DNA from 4 places in the Arthrobacter rhombi genome. Region 3 is predicted to be linked to each of the others. Evidence: riboswitches for the same ligand, from Rfam matches in the RefSeq annotation. Region 3 holds a riboswitch; each other region holds the start of a gene.
The links. A riboswitch is a leader RNA that binds a small molecule or an ion and turns the genes downstream of it on or off. The one in region 3 is predicted to bind S-adenosylmethionine.

Region 1 (4,235 bases), on a different contig from region 3:
TGGTCGCCCCGCGCGGGCGACTGGGCCCTGCTCGCCGCCCAACACAGCCCCGCGAGCTGGGCGGGTGCTGGTGCGTTACGACGCGCAGGGGGATGACCGGCGAAGAAGGCGCCTCGGATGGCCCGCCGGCGTGCGCCCGACATGGGTCGCGCGCGTCCCGGTCACTCGGGGAGGGGCGGCAACGGTGCCGACTGCCCTTCGATGCGGACGGGCAGTACGTCGTCACCGCGCAGCATGGTGCGGAGCAACCGGCGTGGCTCCCAACGGAGCGACATGGACGCCGGGTCGCGCCGCAGAACCATGCCCCCGTTCGGAGTCGCATACCGCTTCTCCAGATCGCCCAGCTCCTCTGCACGCAGCAGGGCGACCGTACTACCCACCGCCTGGTCGACCAGGCGGAGCAGTGAGGAGGGTCCCCTCAGGTCGGACGCGACGAGGTGCTGCTCACTCGTGGCGAGGATCGTCCTCTGCGCCGCGCGTGTCACGACCAGAGGACGGGACGGACCCTCCAGCAGGCCAGCCAGCACGTCCGCCGCTGCATCCGGACGACCGGCTTTCCGCGCCGCCGCCTGCATCCGCCGCAGGCGGCCCGGCTCACGGAGGACCCCGTCGATCTTCCAGCCGATCGTGGCGGTGGTGTTGCAGCGCACGGCGGCCCCCTGCTCCATCAGGTAGTCGCCGTTTCGGACCTCCTGGCCCGGGATGGGGTTCACCAACACCATGGGCAGCCCCGCGGCCATGCATTCCGACGCCGTCAACCCGCCCGGTTTGCCCACGAACAGGTCGGCGCGACGCAGCAGCTCCGGCATCTTGTCCGTGAAGCCAATCACGCGGTAACGGTCGCCGGCAGGCTCCACCAGCTGCTCGATGCGCCGACGCAGCGCGTCATCGTGTCCACACACGACCGTGGCCGTGAATGCGGACCGCATATGCAGCGTCTGCTGCACAACTGCGGCGGCGTAGTCACCGCCTTTGGCGCCCGCGGAGATCAACAGCATCGGGGGCTCGTTGGCATCGCGCGCGGGCGTGGTGTCCGGCTTCACCGCGATGGGGATCCCCGTGGCCGCGATGCGGTCGGTAGGCAGACCAAGCGCGGTCAGCTCGATCCTCGCCTCTTCCCTGGCCACGAAGAGCTGGTGGAACGCGCTCGTCAGCCACAGGCCTTGGAAGTCGTAGTCCGTCGTGACGACAGCCGTCTTGGCGTCGATCACGCCCCGAAGGAGCAGGGTTGCCAGCAGCTGGGCCGGCAGGAAGTGCGTACACACGATCGCCGTCGGTCGGAACCGTTTGATCGCACGGACCACCGGAAAGGCATTCACCCGAGTCCAGGGGTCGATCGGGCCTCGGCGCCGGAACGGCGGGTCACTGGCGTCGTAGCCCCACTCGACCAGCCACGGCAGGCCCTCGACCAGAACGAAGTACCCCTTCCCCAACACGTCTCGGTAGAGCGCGCTACTGACCTGCAGGACGTCCAGCACCTGCACCTCGGAAATGTCGGCGCGCGCGGAGCACGCCTGCTGTACCGCCGCCGCGGCGCTGTTATGCCCCGATCCCACCCCTGCGGACAGGATCATCACGCGCTCACCTCCGGCGGTGTTGGAGCCCCGTGCCGGCGTCTTACGCATGAGGAAAGAGTAGCGGACCGCATCGTCTCCCACGGATCCACATCTACTGGCGGATACTTTTTCTTCGCGACAGGGCCAGGAGGACTTGAGCGACGTGGCTGGGTCTGCACCATGGACCTGCCACCGTTCACGTCAGCCCAGCCTGGGCATCAGGGCCACGGAGCTTGCGCCGTCGCCCTCTCAATCGGCGACGCCATAACGGTCGGCGTCGGACTTTTCGATAGCTAGCCCCCTCACGGAGCCAAGCTGGAGGAGTTCATCGGCGCACCGGTGTTCCGGTAACCGCGGCGAACTGTGCGGCCAGCTGCTCATCGTGCTCCAACTGGCACGGTTTCAACGGCCGGGCTGCCAGCTGCACGTAGGCCCGTCCGGCGCTGCGCTGCGGATCGGCCGGTACGGCCAGGAGCCGTGCGCCCGGATGCCAGTGGCAGGTCACCGCGCCCACCAGCGGCAGCCCGGCACCGTCGTCGTGCCCGGGAACCGGGAGCGTACAGCGCAACGCGGCGGCCAGCTCGGCCACCCCGTGGTAGTGGCCGCGCCAGCGCACCCCGGTGGGGCAGGCCAGGGTGAGCGACTGGGTGGGGGGATCGACGAAGACGGTGACCGGAACCCAGGCGGCGGCGTCGGCCAGCAGTTCGGGGTGGGCCGTTCCGAACGCGGGACGGTGCCCCGGGGTGCCGGAGTGGCAGTCGGAAGCGGGACGGTGGGTGGACAGATGGCCCATGGGTTGCCTTTCGCGTGCTCTTGCCCGACACCGTGCGTGCCGGGCCGCTTCGTCATCCGAACCACCCGTGAAGCATGGGGTTGGTGTGCGGCCGGGTCGGAGCCCGTGCATGGCCGCATCTCGTGAAGCTGGAACCCAGCCTAGCGGATGCGAGACGCGGGGTAACTTCTTCGCCCGTGGCGTAGCCGGTTTGCGTTGGGCTTCCACGTGGGATGGGATGGGGAAAAGACCTTTGCCGGGTTGTGCCCGGCCCCCGAAGGAGTGATCCGACAATGACCGTCCCCGCAGCCGCCCGGCCGCCGCGCCCGCTGGTGGTGCTGGAGGTGGTGACCCGACGCAAGATCGGCAAGCACATGGTCCGCCTGACCCTGGGTGGGGAGGGCTTCGCCGCCTTCCGCAACAAGGAAGCCACCGACAAGTACGTCAAGCTGCTGTTCGCCGATCCCGCCCTGGGCCTCACCCCGCCCTATGACCTGGAGGAACTGCGCGCCGTGCTGCCGCCCGAGCGGATGCCGGTGCGGCGTACCTACACGGTGCGCAGCGTCAACGAGGCGGCCGGGACCCTGCAGATCGACTTCGTCGTGCACGGCGAGGACGGCATCGCCGGGCCGTGGGCCAACCACGCCAAGCCCGGGGACCTGGTCTGCTTTTCAGGCCCCGGCGGGATGTATGTCCCCTCCCCGGAGGCTGACTGGCACCTGCTCGCCGGTGACGAATCGGCGCTGCCGGCCATCGCCGCCGCCCTGGAGGCCATGGACCGCTCCGCGGTCGGCGAGGTCTACGTCGAGGTCGCCGAGGAGAAGGACGAGATCAAGTTCAAGGCCCCCAAGGGCATGAACGTGCACTGGTTGCACCGCGGTGGCCCGTTCACCCCGGAGAGCACCCGGCTGGCCGCAGCCGTCATGGCCGGCACCTGGCGCGAGGGCGACGTGCAGGTCTTCGCCCACGGTGAGCGCGAGATGGTCAAGGCGCTGCGCCGCTACCTCGCGGATGAAAAGGGAGTGGACCGCAAGGCGCTCTCGCTCTCCGCCTACTGGGCGTTCGGCAGGGCCGAGGAGACGTTCCAGGCGGAGAAGCGCGAACCCATCGGGCAGATCTTCCCCGACGAACCAGGGATCCAGACCGCAGTCCGCGGCTGAGCCCGGGTCTACCGGATCCCCGGATGGCTTCGGGCTGCGGGATCCAGCACGACGGCGGCGCCTACCTGTCGTACGCTTCCTGGCTCCACAGGTGGAACAGAGCGTGCGCCCGGTAGGGGCGCCACGCTTCCGCCCGGTCCGCTGACTCCCGGGCACTGATCCGCCCCAGCGCCCGGCGCAACACCAGGTCTCCGGGGGTGAACGCATCGGGATCCAGCCGGGCCCGCACGTCCAGGTAGTCTGCGCTCCAGGGGCCGATGCCCGGAAGCGCCAGCAGCTCGTCGCGGGTGAGCGGGAACGCGCCGGCCGGTTGCGCGCCGGCGTGGCTGAAGGCGTCGGCCACGGCCAGCAAGGTGCGGGTACGGGCGTGTGTCAGCCCGATCGCCGCCTGCAGTTCAGCTGCGGGAATCCGCGCGACGACGTCCGCCGCCGGGAACAGCTTCATCCCGGCCACCGGAGTGCCGCCGTACCCGGTAACGAGACGGCCGGCGAAGGTCCGCATGGCTGCCACGGAGACCTGCTGGCCCAACACGGTCGTCGCCGCTGCCTCGAAGGGATCGGGGTAGCCGATCCGCCGCAGCGCCGGGCGCCGGGTGACCAGCGGCGCGAGCAGGGGATCGCGCGAGAGGTGGGCGTTCACGGGCGTCAGGTCGTCATCAAGTCCCAACCAGCGGCGGATGATGGCCTCCAGCGTGGCCGCCTCGGCGGCATAGAGCGGGTCCCCGAGGGACCTCGCCCGGACCGCGG
Region 2 (4,235 bases), on a different contig from region 3:
GACCGCGCACCTGCTGCGCGAGGTCTACCCGGACCACGCAGAGGCCTCCAGCCTCTAAACCGCTTCGCCGGCCACCTGCCGGCATGGCGAACGACGACGGCGCCCCTCTTCTCCGAGAAGAGGGGCGCCGTCGTCGTGGGTGGGGTGCACGAACTGCCGGATATCGTTCTACGCTGGAGGTGTAGTCCGGTATCCCGGACCCGCCCAGCCCAGTTCCCAGGAGCAGCCCCATGCGCGCCACGATGATCCACGCACCCTATGACATCCGCGTCGAGGACCGCCCCGCGCCGGCAATCCAGCACCCCGGCGACGCCGTCGTCACGGTGGCCGCGGCCTGCGTGTGCGGTTCGGATCTCTGGCCCTACCGGGGAGTGCGTGAGACCAGCGAACCCCACCCCATTGGCCACGAGTTCGTCGGCACGGTGAGCGCAGTCGGCAGAGAGGTCACCACGCTGTCCGTGGGGGACTTCGTCATCGCCCCCTGGGCCAACAGCTGTGGCACGTGCCCGGACTGCCGCAACGGTGTCCAGGTAGCCTGCCGGCACCGGGCCGTCTGGGGCGGACAGGACGAAAACGGACTCGACGTCGAAGGCGGCCAGGGTGAAGCGGTCCGCGTTCCCAACGCCGACGGCACCCTCGTCGTCGTACCCGGACTGGCCGACCCGGACGAAAAGCTGCTGAAGAGCCTGCTCTCCCTCTCCGATGTCATGGGGACCGGGCACCACGCTGCCTTGGGCGCCCAGGTCGGGCCCGGACGCAGCGTCGTGGTGGTGGGGGACGGGGCCGTGGGCCTGAGCGGGGTGCTGGCCGCCCAGCGGTTGGGCGCCTCCCGGATCATCGCCATGTCCCGGCATGAGGACCGGGCAGCGATCGCCCGGGCCTTCGGCGCCACGGACATCGTGGCCGAACGCGGCCAGAAGGCGGCCGCGCGGGTCTCCGAACTGCTCGGCGGCGTGCTGGCCGACTCAGTTCTCGAATGCGTGGGAACCGCCGAATCGATGGACCAGGCCCTGCAGTGCACCCGTGCCGGCGGCGCACTCGGGTTCGTTGGCGTCCCGGCCGGGGGAGCCGAACTGCCGATCGGGATGTTGTTCTCGAAGAACATCACGGTCGCTGGTGGGGCTGCCTCGACTCGCGAATACATCCCGGAACTGCTCGCCGATGTGCTGGCCGGAACCATCGACCCCGGGCTGGTGTTCGACGCGGTCATGCCGCTGGAAGACGCAGCGGAAGCCTACCGGGCCATGGATGAGCGCCGGGCCACCAAGGTGATGCTGCTGCCGCGGGGCGAATAAGGCTGGTGTCCTTCCCCGCGGCCGGTTACAGGGTGGACGCGCCAGCGGGCCGGACGGGAAAGAACGACCGCCCCACACGGTCATACCCGCCGGGGACCAGGAGCATGCCCAGCGCTGCGTTGAACTGCACGGCGGAACGACCGGCTCCGGGCCAGGACCGGGCCGGGTGGCCGGCCACCGACACATCCAATGCCCCGCTGAGGGTCTCGAAGTCCTCGGGAATGAGGATATGCCCCTGGTCCGCCGTATCCACGCGGATGGTCCCGTGGCCCAGGACGACGGAGGCGTCCACCCAGTCCCCGCTGAAGCGGGGGAACCCGTGAGGTGGGTGTGGTGTAGCGGAGGGGTGCTGTAGCAGTGCCTGCATGGCCGTGCCTTTCGGATCGTCCTTGCCCCTGGCGACTACCGGGGGCCGCTTCGTCATCCGAACCACCCGCCGAACAATCCATGGGCGACGCGTGTATCGCCCGCAGTGGGGTTGGTGCATGGCCAGTCGGAGCTTGGCGCCATGTCTCGTGAAGCTGGTTTCAGCCTAGCCGGGTCCGCCGACAGTTTGAAGGCGGGATCCGGCGTCGTTCATGTGACGCCATGCGGCGCAACATGTGGGACGGCTCAGTCGACGTCCGTGAGCATGGTGGGGTGCGAAGAACACTCGCTGCCGAATCTGATGTTGGTGCGCAGGTCGTTGGTGCGGTAGGAAACGAAGGCGCCGTTGGGGCTTTCGGCGTTGATGGCGGAGGCTTCCCGCTGGGTGTCTCCGGGAATGTATCCGGTGACGGTCATTCCACGGTCTTCCAGAACCGATTTCATGCGCTGGATGGCCGCCGGTCCGTCGGAGCTGGGCCCGGAGGTGACCATGAGCAGCAGCTGACGGGCGTCCTGTGGCCCGCTGGCGCAGGCCTTGGGGGCAAAGGAGCCCCGGTCCTCCGGTGAGTAGGCGCTTCCGTCGAGGTATTTCCACTTGCCGCCGGCTGCCGTGATGACGTCAGTGATCGACGCGTAGAAATCCTCGCGAATGGAATGGGCATCGCGCTGGTGCTCGGCGGCAGAGGCCGCAGGTGGGTGGGTGTCCATCGGTTCTCCCGGGGATGAGGTGCAAGCGGTCAACAACAGAAAGCTGGAGAGGCAGAGTGCCGTGCCGACACCGGACGGTTTGCGGAAAGGGATCACGGTTGTCGAGCCTATCGTGTGGGTTCGTCGCGGTGCGTGTCCGAATATTCGCGGATCTCGTCCTCGGCGCGATGTTGGCTCCAGTCGACGCCTTTGCCCACCGCCTGCTGTGAGCCATCAATCGCCCTGTTGCCGAGGCTCTGGACCCCGTCGACGGTGGCGTTACGTGACCCCGTCACGAGGTCGGACAGGAGACGCCCACCGTTTTGAACCTGATCGACACTGTCGTTGAAGGCCTGGTGCCCGTAGTCGTAGGCGCCACCGAGGATATTGCTGGCACCTTGCTGCACGGATTTCGCGGCATCCGAGTTGCCCCAGCCAAACGGCAGGTGCTCTCGCACGGTGTTTGCCGTTCCGCTGGCGACGGATTTGCCGGTATTTCCTGCGCTATCGAGGAAGGACTGGCCGTGGTCGATACCTGAGTTGGCTGTTTCCACGGCGGCGTCTTGGAGTAGGTCGACGGCGGGTTGGCCAGCATCTATGGTGGTATTCACCGCCTGCTGGGAGGTGTCCACGATGACGGTCGGGGTATTGACCAAGGCGTTGAAGTCCCGTTTGGATTCTTCGATCTTGGTATCGGTGATGGCCTGGTCCTTGATGTCCAGATGAGCCGTCTGTCCGCTGGCAACCCGACCGAAGTGATTCAGGCTGGTGGTGTCCCGGTCGAGATAGCCATGACCGGTTTCCGTCTCGACGACGCCCGTGGCCTCGCCCTTGGCATAGTCGAAGAGATACTTGGCCAGCGCCGGCTTGGAGAGCGGTGGTGCCAGGACCGGCTGGTCGTAGTTTCCGTGTCCGCCATGGCCCGTGGTCGCCTTGAGTGGGTTCCCGTTCTCATCGACGCTGGACTCCGCATCGAGTACCTGGGCCCCGAAGGCATCATCGGTGGGGGAAATACGGGTGACATCGCCGAATTGTGAGGAGACGATTCCGCCGGGAGCTACGAGGTCGCCGGCGGCTTGCGTGGCGTAGACGGCGGGCCGGCCATTGTCCGCACTCTTGACATGCAGGTCATCGGCGGTATCAGCCACGTTCGGGTCCAAGCCGGCGGAGCCGTAGAAGTAGACCGAATCGACGTCGAATTCCGTTTGTGTCAGAGCGTAGGCCGACATGGTGGTCCCGTAGGAGTGGGCACCCACATTGACCCGGGGGACGGTCCCGCCGTCCTGGGCCATGGTCAGATGGAGCCCATCGAGCTGGGTGGCGAGTTCGTTGCCGCCCACACGGGCCTTGTCCGTGTAGTTCACCTCGGTCGACTCCGGGAAACCACCAGGGGAGTCGTAGCCGATCCAGGAAACCACGACGTGGCGGCCATCGGAGTAGAGCGACTGTTCGTCCCAGAGCGCCTGGGCGTTGTCGACTTCCCCGGTCATGCCCTGTGTTTTGCTGGTGATGCCCGAGGCGTTGAACGTCACTGAGGAGGAAAAATCGATATCGCCGATGGCGACCCCCGCCAGAGGCTTGTCGGTCGAGGGGTCGAAGCTGATCAGGTGACGTCCAGCATCCGTGGTCAATGGCGATTTCAGGGACTCGAGAATCGAGTTGTAGGCCTTGGTCTGCTCCGCGGTGGCGGGGAATTTTCCCGCCACCATCATGTGCAGGACCCGCTCATTGGAGTCCGCCCGCTGGGTGTAGCTGACGCCCTCTGTGTTGCCGGCAATGATCGGCAGTGAGGTGATGATCGCCGCTTGCTGCGCCGAAGAGAGGCCGGTCCAGAAGTCGACTTGTTCGCGGGCTGGCATCGACGTGCGGGGCCCATACGCCATGGCC
Region 3 (4,235 bases):
GCGATGGTCTCGACGAAGGAGAAATGCGAACGCAGCAGGTGCGAGACGTTCGAGTCGGCTTCGGCCAGCTCGATGAGCAGACGGAAGAGGTGTTCGTGGGTGACGGGGTCACCGCCGTGTTCGGCCGGAACGCGCAACGCGGTGAAGCCGGCTTCCTTGAGCCAGCCGATCTGCTCGAAGGGCAGCACGTGGTCCTGTTCGCGGGTGACGGCCCCCTCGGCGATGCGGGCGAAGACGGGGCGGAAGCGCGCCGCGAGGGCGGCGTAGCGTGCCTCGGATCCATCCGGGACGGTGATGGCGGCGCTGGTGGTCGCCGTGGTGGTTTCACTCATGAGGGGTCCTAACTGATGGTGGCGGGCTCGGGCTGGGAGGAGGCATCGGCGTCGTGCCGTGCATCCAGGTCACGCGCCCCGGTTTCCGGGGCGAGCAGCGTGGTGACCAGGGTGATGGCCCCGACGCCGACGAAGTAGGCGATGACCCAGAAGGGGCTGCCACCGCCGGCGGCGAGCAGGGCGGTGGCGACCAGCGGGGCCAGGCCTCCGCCGAGGACCGAACCGATCTGGTAGCCCAGCGAGACTCCACTGAAGCGCACCCGGGTGTCGAACAGTTCGGCGAAGAACGCGGCCTGCGGCCCGTACATGGCGTCGTGTCCGATGTTCATGCCCAGCACGACGGTGAACACGATGAGCACGAAGTTGCCGGTGTCCAGCAGCGGGAAGGCAACCAGGGCCACCAGGATGCTGAAGATCCCGCCGAAGAGGTACGTGCGGCGGCGGCCGATCCGGTCGGAGACCCAGCCCCAGAAGGGGACGGAGACCAGGCCGAGCGCCGAGGCGATGAGGATGGCCTGCAACCCGGTTTCGCGGCTGGTGCCACCCTGGGTCAGGTAGGTGAGGATGAAGACGGTGTAGACGTAGTAGAACGCGTTCTGGGCCAGTCGCAGCCCGGTGGTCAGGGCGACCTGGCGGGGGTGGGTGCGCAGCGATTCCAGCACGGGGCGGCGGGCGACGGCGTCGGTGTCCACGACGCGCTTGAACGAGGCGCTGTCCTCGATCTTCAGGCGCACGATCAACCCGACGACCACCAGCAGGATGCTGGCCAGGAACGGCAACCGCCAGCCCCAGGCCAGGTAGGCGTCCTCGGGCATGGCCGATTCGAGGGCGAGCAGGACGCCGGTGGCCAGCAGCATGCCGGCGCTCGGGCCGATCTGGGTGGCGCTGCTGGTGAATCCGCGCTTGCCCGGTGCCGCGTGTTCGACGGTCATCAGGGCGGCTCCCGCCCATTCGGCGCCATAGCCGACGCCCTGCAGCACGCGCAGGGCCAGCAACAGGGCCGGGGCGATCCAGCCGGCGGTGTCGTGGGTGGGCAACAGGCCGATGGCGGTGGTGGCCAGGCCGGTGAGCAGCAGGGAGGCGACCAGGACCGATTTGCGGCCGATCCGGTCCCCGAAGTGGCCGCCGAGCACGCCTCCGATGGGGCGGGCAATGAAGCCGACGGCGTAGGTGGCGAACGCGGCCATGGTGCCGACCAACGGGTCGGCGGGGGCGAAGAACAGCGGGCCGAACACGGTGGCCGCGGCCAGCCCGTAGAGGACGAAGTCGTAACCCTCGATGGTGGTGCCGACCAGGCTGGCGATGGCGACGCGGGATCGCATCCGCGGTGGCGGTGGTGTGTCGGTGGTGGTGCTCGTGGTCATGTCTGGTCCTCCTCGGGTCATGCCGGGGAAGAGCCCGCCGTCGTCCCGGCCGCCGGGTCAGGGCGGCCGGGACGAGGGAAGGCCTCTCCATCGGTCCTGGCGGGAGCACCGGCCCTCAAGGGGGTGGTTGCTGCGGCGTCAACGAGCCAGGTCTCTCAGCCGCTCTGGATGGTGGTGGTGGTGGTGGTGGTGCGGTTTCCTAGCTGGTGGCCAGGTCCGCGGTGGCCAGGCGGTAGCCGGCCGCGCGGTGGGTGTCCTTCACCCGGTCGCCGGCGCCGAAGAGCTTCTGGCGCAGGGTGCCGGGCGTGTATTCGGTGGGGTAGGCGCCAAGTTTCTGCAGCTCGGGGATGACATGTTCCACGACGTCCTCGAACGTGCCCGGGGTGATGGCGTAGGCCAGGTTGAACCCGTCGACGTCGGTGTCCTCGACCCATTCGACGAGCTTGGCCGCGACTTCCGCGCCGCTGCCCACGGTCACCGGACCGAACCCGCCGACGCCGATCCATTCGGCGAGCTGGCGGATGGTCCACGGCTTGCCGTCGTCGCCGGAGGCCTTCTTGAAGGTCTCGACCGAGGACTGGATGGCGTTGGATTGCACATCCTCGCCGATGACGTCATCGAGGTCGTACTGGGACATGTCGATGCCGGTCCAGCCGGAGAGCAGGGCCAGGGCGCCGTCCAGGTCGGTGTAGGAGGCGTAGTCCGCGTACTTGGCCTGGGCCTCCTCGGTGGTGGCACCGGTGATGATGGTCTGCATGGTGTAGATCTTCACGTCATGGGCATCGCGTCCGGCGGCCACGGCATTGGCGCGGATCTTCTGCACCGATTCGACCAGCAGCTCCTTGGTGGGGCTGTTCACGAAGACCGATTCGGCGTTCTCACCGGCGAACTCCAGGCCGCGCTTGGAGGCACCTGCCTGGTAGATGACCGGCGTGCGCTGCACCGAGGGTTCGGTGATGGCGATGCCCGGGACCTTGAAGTACTTGCCCTCGTGGCCGATCTCGTGGACCTTGGACGGGTCAGTGTAGACGCCGGACTCACGGTCGCGGATGACGGCGTCATCTTCCCAGGAGCCCTCGAGCAGCTTGTAGACGACTTCGAGGTACTCGTCGGCGTGGTCGTAGCGCTCGTCATGTTCCATCTGGTCTTCCTGGCCCATGTTGCGGGCGGCGGAGGGCAGGTAGCCGGTGACGACGTTCCAGCCGATGCGGCCGTTGGTCAGGTGGTCCAGGGTCGCCAGGCGGCGGGCGAACGGGTACGGGTGCTCGTACGCGGTTCCGGCGGTGACGCCGAAGCCCAGGTTCTCGGTGACCGCTGCCATGGCGGAGACCAGCAGGAACGGGTCGTTGACCGGGACCTGCGCGCCGGCGGAGAGCGGCGTGGTGTTGGTGGAGCCGTAGACGTCGTAGGTGCCCAGCACGTCGGCGATGAAGATGCCGTCGAACAGGCCCTTCTCCAGTGTCTTGGCCAGTTCGGTCCAGTAGCCGAGCTCCTTGTAGCGCCAGGCCTGGTCCTGCGGGTGGCGCCAGAGGCCGGGCGACTGGTGGACCACGCAGTTCATGTCGAATGCGTTGAGGCGGACGTGGCGGCGTGCCGGTGTGGTGCTCATTGTTCTCCTTCGGGGGTCCTGAGGTCGCCGACGGCGCTGAGCTTGCGCGGGGCCGTGGCGTTGACCTCGTAGTCGCCGACGATGCGGGACTTGTACATGGCGGGGTTGTGGGTGGCCACGGTGCGCGCGTTGCGCCAGTGGCGGTCGAGGTTGCAGCGGGTGGAGGTCGAGGAGGCACCGAGCCCGTCGAAGAGCGAGGTGGCAGCCTGCAGGACCAGCGGCTGCACGGCGGACTGGGCGCGGTTGGCCGCGAGCTCGCAGACCGCATACTGCTCGGCGGCGCTCAGACCGGGTTGGCCGATGGCCTCCTCGAGCTCGGCGGTGGCGGCCAGCACGATCGCATCCACGGCGAACGTCGTCGCGGAGATCTCCCCGATGACCTGCAGCACCTGGGGTTCACGCCGCGAGGCCACCCCGGTCCCGGTGCTGAACGCCCGGGTGCGCAGTTGGGTGTGGGCCCGCGCATCGGCGAGCACGGCGCGGGCGATTCCGGCCTGGACGGCGAGCAGGACCAGCTGGAAGATGGCCGACTCCGGGTGGATCTCCAGGACCGCCGGATCCAGCAGGGTGTCGACGGGGACCCGCTCAAAGGTCGTCGAGCCGGTGCCGGTGAGCTGCTGGCCGAAGCCGTCCCAGTCGTCGTAGATCCGCACTGCCGAATGCCGGGTGGACACCACGGCGATGTGCCGGCCGGGCACTCCGGGAGCGGTCGCGGTGACCGCGACCCAGTCGGCGAAGATCGTTCCGGTGCAGTAGTACTTCTCCCCCGTGAGCAGCCATCCGGTGCCGGTCGACTCGACGACGGTGTTGAGCTGGCCCAGGTCGTTGCCGCCGCGTTCGGTGTAGGCGTTGCCGACGATCTGGCCCGTGACGAAGCGCGCAAACCAGCGGGCCTTCACCGACTCGTCCTCGAGCAGCAGCACGGATTCA
Region 4 (4,235 bases), on a different contig from region 3:
TGCGCACCGAATCCCTCACGGTTGTGAACGGGAAGCGCGATCCCCACGGCTGCCCGTCCGGGTCGGGGCTGGCCGGGCCGGTTGACCCGTAGCAGCCGCCGACCATGTTCGGCGCGACCACGAAGAACCGGTCGGTGTCGATGGTCTTGCCGGGCCCGACGAACCCGTCCCACCACCCGTCCTCCCGGCCGTGGCCGCGGGAGACATGGGTGTCCCCGGTCAGCGCGTGCAGCAGCAGGACCGCGTTGGAGGCGTCGGCGTTCAGCGTCCCCCAGGTCTCGTAGCCGATCATCACTTCGGGCAGCCAGCCGCCCGTCTCGAACCGGTAGCCACCGATCGGGACGCACTTCAGGATGCCGTCGCGGATGACCGGCGTACTGCCGGTGCGCAGCTGTCCCCTCACGTTGTCGACGCCCTGGGTCACCGGGCGGCCTGGGATTCCCCGCCGGCGGGCACTGCGGTGGCGGTGGCGGCGTCGAACCCGAGCTCCAGGTCAGCGATGATGTCGTCTATGTGCTCGATGCCCACGGAGAGGCGGACCAGTCCCGGGCTCACCCCTGCGGCGACCTGCTCGGCCTCGCTGAGTTGGGAGTGGGTGGTGGAGGCCGGGTGGATGACCAGCGAGCGGACATCGCCGATGTTCGCGACGTTGGAGTGCAGTTCTAAACCGTCGACGAAGGCACGCCCGGCGGCCTCGCCACCGGCGATCTCGAAGGCCAGGACCGCACCAGTGCCGCGGGGCCCGTACGTGCGGCCGCGGTCATGCCAGCGGCTGGAGGCCAGCCCGGCGAAGGCCACGGATTCGACCTGGGCGTGGGCCTCGAGCCATTCGGCGACCTTCTGCGCGTTTTCCACGTGGCGTTCCATCCGCAGGCTCAGGGTTTCCAGGCCCTGCGCGATGAGGAATGCGTTGAAGGGGGCGACGGCGGAGCCCAGGTCGCGCAGCAACTGCACGCGCGCCTTGAGGATGTACGCCAGGTTGGCGCCCAGTGCTCCGTTGACGCCGAGGTCGCGGGCGAAGACCAGTCCGTTGTAGGACTCGTCGGGGGTGTTGAAGCCGGGGAACTTGTCGGGATCCTGCGCGAAGTCGAACGTGCCCGAGTCCACGATGACCCCGGCGACGGCGGTGCCGTGGCCACCGAGGTACTTGGTGGCCGAGTGCACCACGATGTCGGCGCCCCATTCGAACGGGCGGATCAGGTACGGGGTGGCCAGGGTGTTGTCCACGATCAGCGGAACGCCGGCGGCGTGGGCCACCTCGCTGACACCCTCGATGTCCAGCACGTCCTGGCGCGGGTTGGAGACCACCTCGCCGAAGAAGGCCTTCGTGTTCGGTTGCACGGCGGCACGCCACTCGTCGATGTTGTCCGGGTCGGCCACGAATGTGACCTCGATGCCCAGCCGGCGCAGCGTGTGCTTGAGCAGGTTCTGCGTTCCGCCGTAGAGGCTCGGGCTGGCCACGATGTGGTCACCCGTTCCGGCGACGTTGAGGATCGAGAAGGTGGTGGCCGCCTGCCCGGAGGCCAGCAGCAGTGCGCCGACGCCGCCCTCGAGGTCGGCGATGCGGTTCTCCACCGCTTCCTGCGTGGGGTTGCCGATGCGCGTGTAGATCGGCTCCAGTTCCTGCAGGGCGAACCGTGCGGCCGCACTCTCGGCACTCGGGAAGACGAACGACGTCGTCTGGTAGATCGGCAGTGCCCGGGCCCCGGTGGCCGGATCGGGGGTCTGGCCTGCGTGGACCTGGCGGGTTTCAAAAGACCATGATGCGGACATGTGTTGTCCCCTTCTACTGCTCAGGGGTCCCTGTTCCGCGCCACCCCGTGGGGTGCCGGGAGGTGACCCGCGCTTGCCCGTTCTCCAGCTGGAGGCGGACCTGGTCTTCACCCGGGGCACCCCACCGCGAGTGGAGGGTTGCCGGCCAGCAAACCGGGGTTTTGCGCTGGCACTCATGACCTGCATCCAGTGTTCTAGATCCCCCGCGGTCCCGCAACCCATGGGCACCCAATATGACGGCGTGCGCAACAATCGCCGGCAGCGCGGGACGGTGGACGCAGGCCGAATGACTTAGGTGACCCTAAGTCGAGACACACCTCACAAAGTGCCATCATGAACGCATGATGAGGTTGGATCACGTTTCATACGCATGCGGACCAGACGGGCTGGCCGCCACGGCCTCCCGTGTAGCCAAGACCCTGGGGATCGAGTCGGTCAAGGGCGGCATCCATCCCCGATTCGGGACCAGGAACGTCATTTTCCCGTTGCAGAACACGCAGTACCTGGAGGTCGTGGAGGTCCTGGACCACCCGGCCTCGGACAAGGCCCCGTTCGGGCAGGCGGTGCGCGCCCGCTCCGAGATGGGCGGCGGCTGGATGGGCTGGTGTGTCTGCGTCGACGACCTGGCACCGTTCGAGGAACGCCTGGGCCGCTCCTCCGTTCCGGGTAACCGCAAGTTCCCCGACGGCCAGGAACTGACCTGGCAGCAGATCGGCATCAAGGGCCTGATCGCCGACCCGCAGGTGCCCTACATGCTGCGGTGGGACGACGGCACCGAGCACCTGCACCCGTCCAAGGCGCTGGAGCCCACCAGCCGCATCTCCGGCATCACCATCGCCGGTTCGGTCGAGCGGGTGCGCGAGTGGCTGGGCACCCCGGCCGCGTCGCCGCTGGAGGATGTCGACGTCGAATGGGAGGCGCCCAACGGCACCCCGGGCATCATGTCCGTGACCTTCGAGACCCCGCAGGGAACCATCACCCTCTGATCCGTTTCCGGAACTGCATTTCATGAACGACGGCGGCCCGCGGGCCGCCGTCGTTGTCATTCCCCGGGTTCCGCCTGGTGCGGGCGGACCACGGCGCCGAACGGGCCCGTGGCCGCGAAGGCGTGGTCGGCGAACCGTTCACCGATGAGCCGGTGGGTGGCCGTATCGGGGTGCAGGTTGTCGGGCAATGGGGCGTCGGCGGCATCGGCTTCCCCGTAGAGTTCCAGCCCGTCGAGGAAGTGCAAGTTGGCGTCGTCAGCGCGGCGCTCCATCAGCGAGCGCATTTCCCGGCGGATCACCTGCAACGTCAACCGCCCCAGCGCCTCGTCCCCGGTGGTGCCGGTGGCGATGAACTTCACCTGCTCCGTGCCCATGCTGGCCGGGTCGAATCCCCCGGGACCCGGGGTGTCCTCATGGATCCCGCAGAAGATCGGGGATACCAGCACGATCGGCGTCGTGGGATGCCCGTCGCGGATGGTGTCCAGGAACCCGTGGATCGCCGGGACCAGGGCGCGCACCCGCATCCCGTCCAGGTTCACGATGTTGATGCCCAGCTTGATGCTGATGACGTCCGCCGGCGCATCGCGGATGACCCGCGCGATGAAGGGATCGACGAAGCAGCTGCCCCCGAGCCCGAGGTTGCGCAGCTCGACGTTCCCCCGCCGGGCGGCCAGCGCCGGCCAAATCGCGCTCGGGGAGGCGGCATTGGACCCCTGACTGATGGAGCTGCCGTGGTGGACCCACAGCGGCTTCGTCTGTTCCAAGGGCTCGAGCGGGGCATCGGAGGCCAGGCTGACCAGTTCCAGGGATTCGTTGTGCGGCAGGAAGAACTCCACGGCCTTGGACGTCGCGGCCAGTCCCTCGACGACGGTGGTGTGGGAGGGGCCGGGGACCTGCCGCATGGAGCCGGTCGTGAGATCGATTTCGGTGGCGTCGCCTCCCGTGAGTTCATCGCCCAGCTGCAGCTCGCCATCCACGCAGACGTCGATGCGTCCCCGCGGCCGGTGGGTGCCGAGGTAGAGGACCGGCGAGGGATGCGATACGAGTTCGATCCGTGTCGCGGTGGTCCGCACGGCGATCCTGACTCCGGAGGGCTGGGCTTCCATGGCCAGCAGCTGGGGATCCGGGAACTGCTGGCGGACCCAGCCGGGCAGCCGGTGGAGTCGTACGCCGTGGGATCCGTCCTCCAGTTCCGCGGCGCCGCGGATGATGTCCTGCGTCAGGGGTGTGGTGATCATGCTGGCGTTTCTCCTTCGAGGGCGGTGGCCCAGGTCTGTAGTGCGCGGTCAAGGGCGGACAGGGTGCGCCGCCAGGACGAATCGGTGGGATCACTGCGGTGCTCGAAGGAGCCGGCCTTCTCCAACGCCAGGTAGCCGTTGAGCGTGGCGCCGACGAATCGGGTGGCGTGCACCAGCTCGTTCGCGGGCAGGTCATAGCCGCGCAGGACGGCCCAGACGTACTCGACGATCCGCAGCG

Region 1: another riboswitch for S-adenosylmethionine. It lies ahead of ABD088_RS10000 (hypothetical protein); the one in region 3 lies ahead of ABD088_RS01875 (MFS transporter).
Region 2: another riboswitch for S-adenosylmethionine. It lies ahead of ABD088_RS09765 (hypothetical protein); the one in region 3 lies ahead of ABD088_RS01875 (MFS transporter).
Region 4: another riboswitch for S-adenosylmethionine. It lies ahead of ABD088_RS13570 (bifunctional o-acetylhomoserine/o-acetylserine sulfhydrylase); the one in region 3 lies ahead of ABD088_RS01875 (MFS transporter).

The regions. Positions count from the first base shown of each region.
Region 1 covers NZ_BAAAIV010000011.1:127,399-131,633, forward strand. Annotated here, with positions in the region: gene ABD088_RS09990 (beta-glucosidase family protein) at 1-96, shown strand, start outside; gene ABD088_RS09995 (MGDG synthase family glycosyltransferase) at 162-1,625, opposite strand; gene ABD088_RS10000 (hypothetical protein) at 1,882-2,349, opposite strand; SAM riboswitch class IV at 2,361-2,477, opposite strand; gene ABD088_RS10005 (siderophore-interacting protein) at 2,622-3,488, shown strand; gene ABD088_RS10010 (DNA-3-methyladenine glycosylase family protein) at 3,550-4,235, opposite strand, start outside.
Region 2 covers NZ_BAAAIV010000011.1:70,570-74,804, forward strand. Annotated here, with positions in the region: gene sucD (succinate--CoA ligase subunit alpha) at 1-58, shown strand, start outside; gene ABD088_RS09760 (zinc-binding dehydrogenase) at 231-1,295, shown strand; gene ABD088_RS09765 (hypothetical protein) at 1,321-1,662, opposite strand; SAM riboswitch class IV at 1,676-1,816, opposite strand; gene ABD088_RS09770 (hypothetical protein) at 1,908-2,369, opposite strand; gene ABD088_RS09775 (alpha/beta hydrolase) at 2,477-4,235, opposite strand, start outside.
Region 3 covers NZ_BAAAIV010000003.1:182,279-186,513, forward strand. Annotated here, with positions in the region: gene ABD088_RS01870 (acyl-CoA dehydrogenase family protein) at 1-332, opposite strand, end outside; gene ABD088_RS01875 (MFS transporter) at 341-1,696, opposite strand; SAM riboswitch class I at 1,781-1,871, opposite strand; gene ABD088_RS01880 (LLM class flavin-dependent oxidoreductase) at 1,896-3,305, opposite strand; gene ABD088_RS01885 (acyl-CoA dehydrogenase family protein) at 3,302-4,235, opposite strand, start outside.
Region 4 covers NZ_BAAAIV010000015.1:80,540-84,774, reverse strand. Annotated here, with positions in the region: gene metX (homoserine O-acetyltransferase MetX) at 1-367, opposite strand, end outside; gene ABD088_RS13570 (bifunctional o-acetylhomoserine/o-acetylserine sulfhydrylase) at 421-1,773, opposite strand; SAM riboswitch class IV at 1,838-1,954, opposite strand; gene ABD088_RS13565 (VOC family protein) at 2,115-2,759, shown strand; gene ABD088_RS13560 (SGNH/GDSL hydrolase family protein) at 2,816-3,997, opposite strand; gene ABD088_RS13555 (TetR-like C-terminal domain-containing protein) at 3,994-4,235, opposite strand, start outside.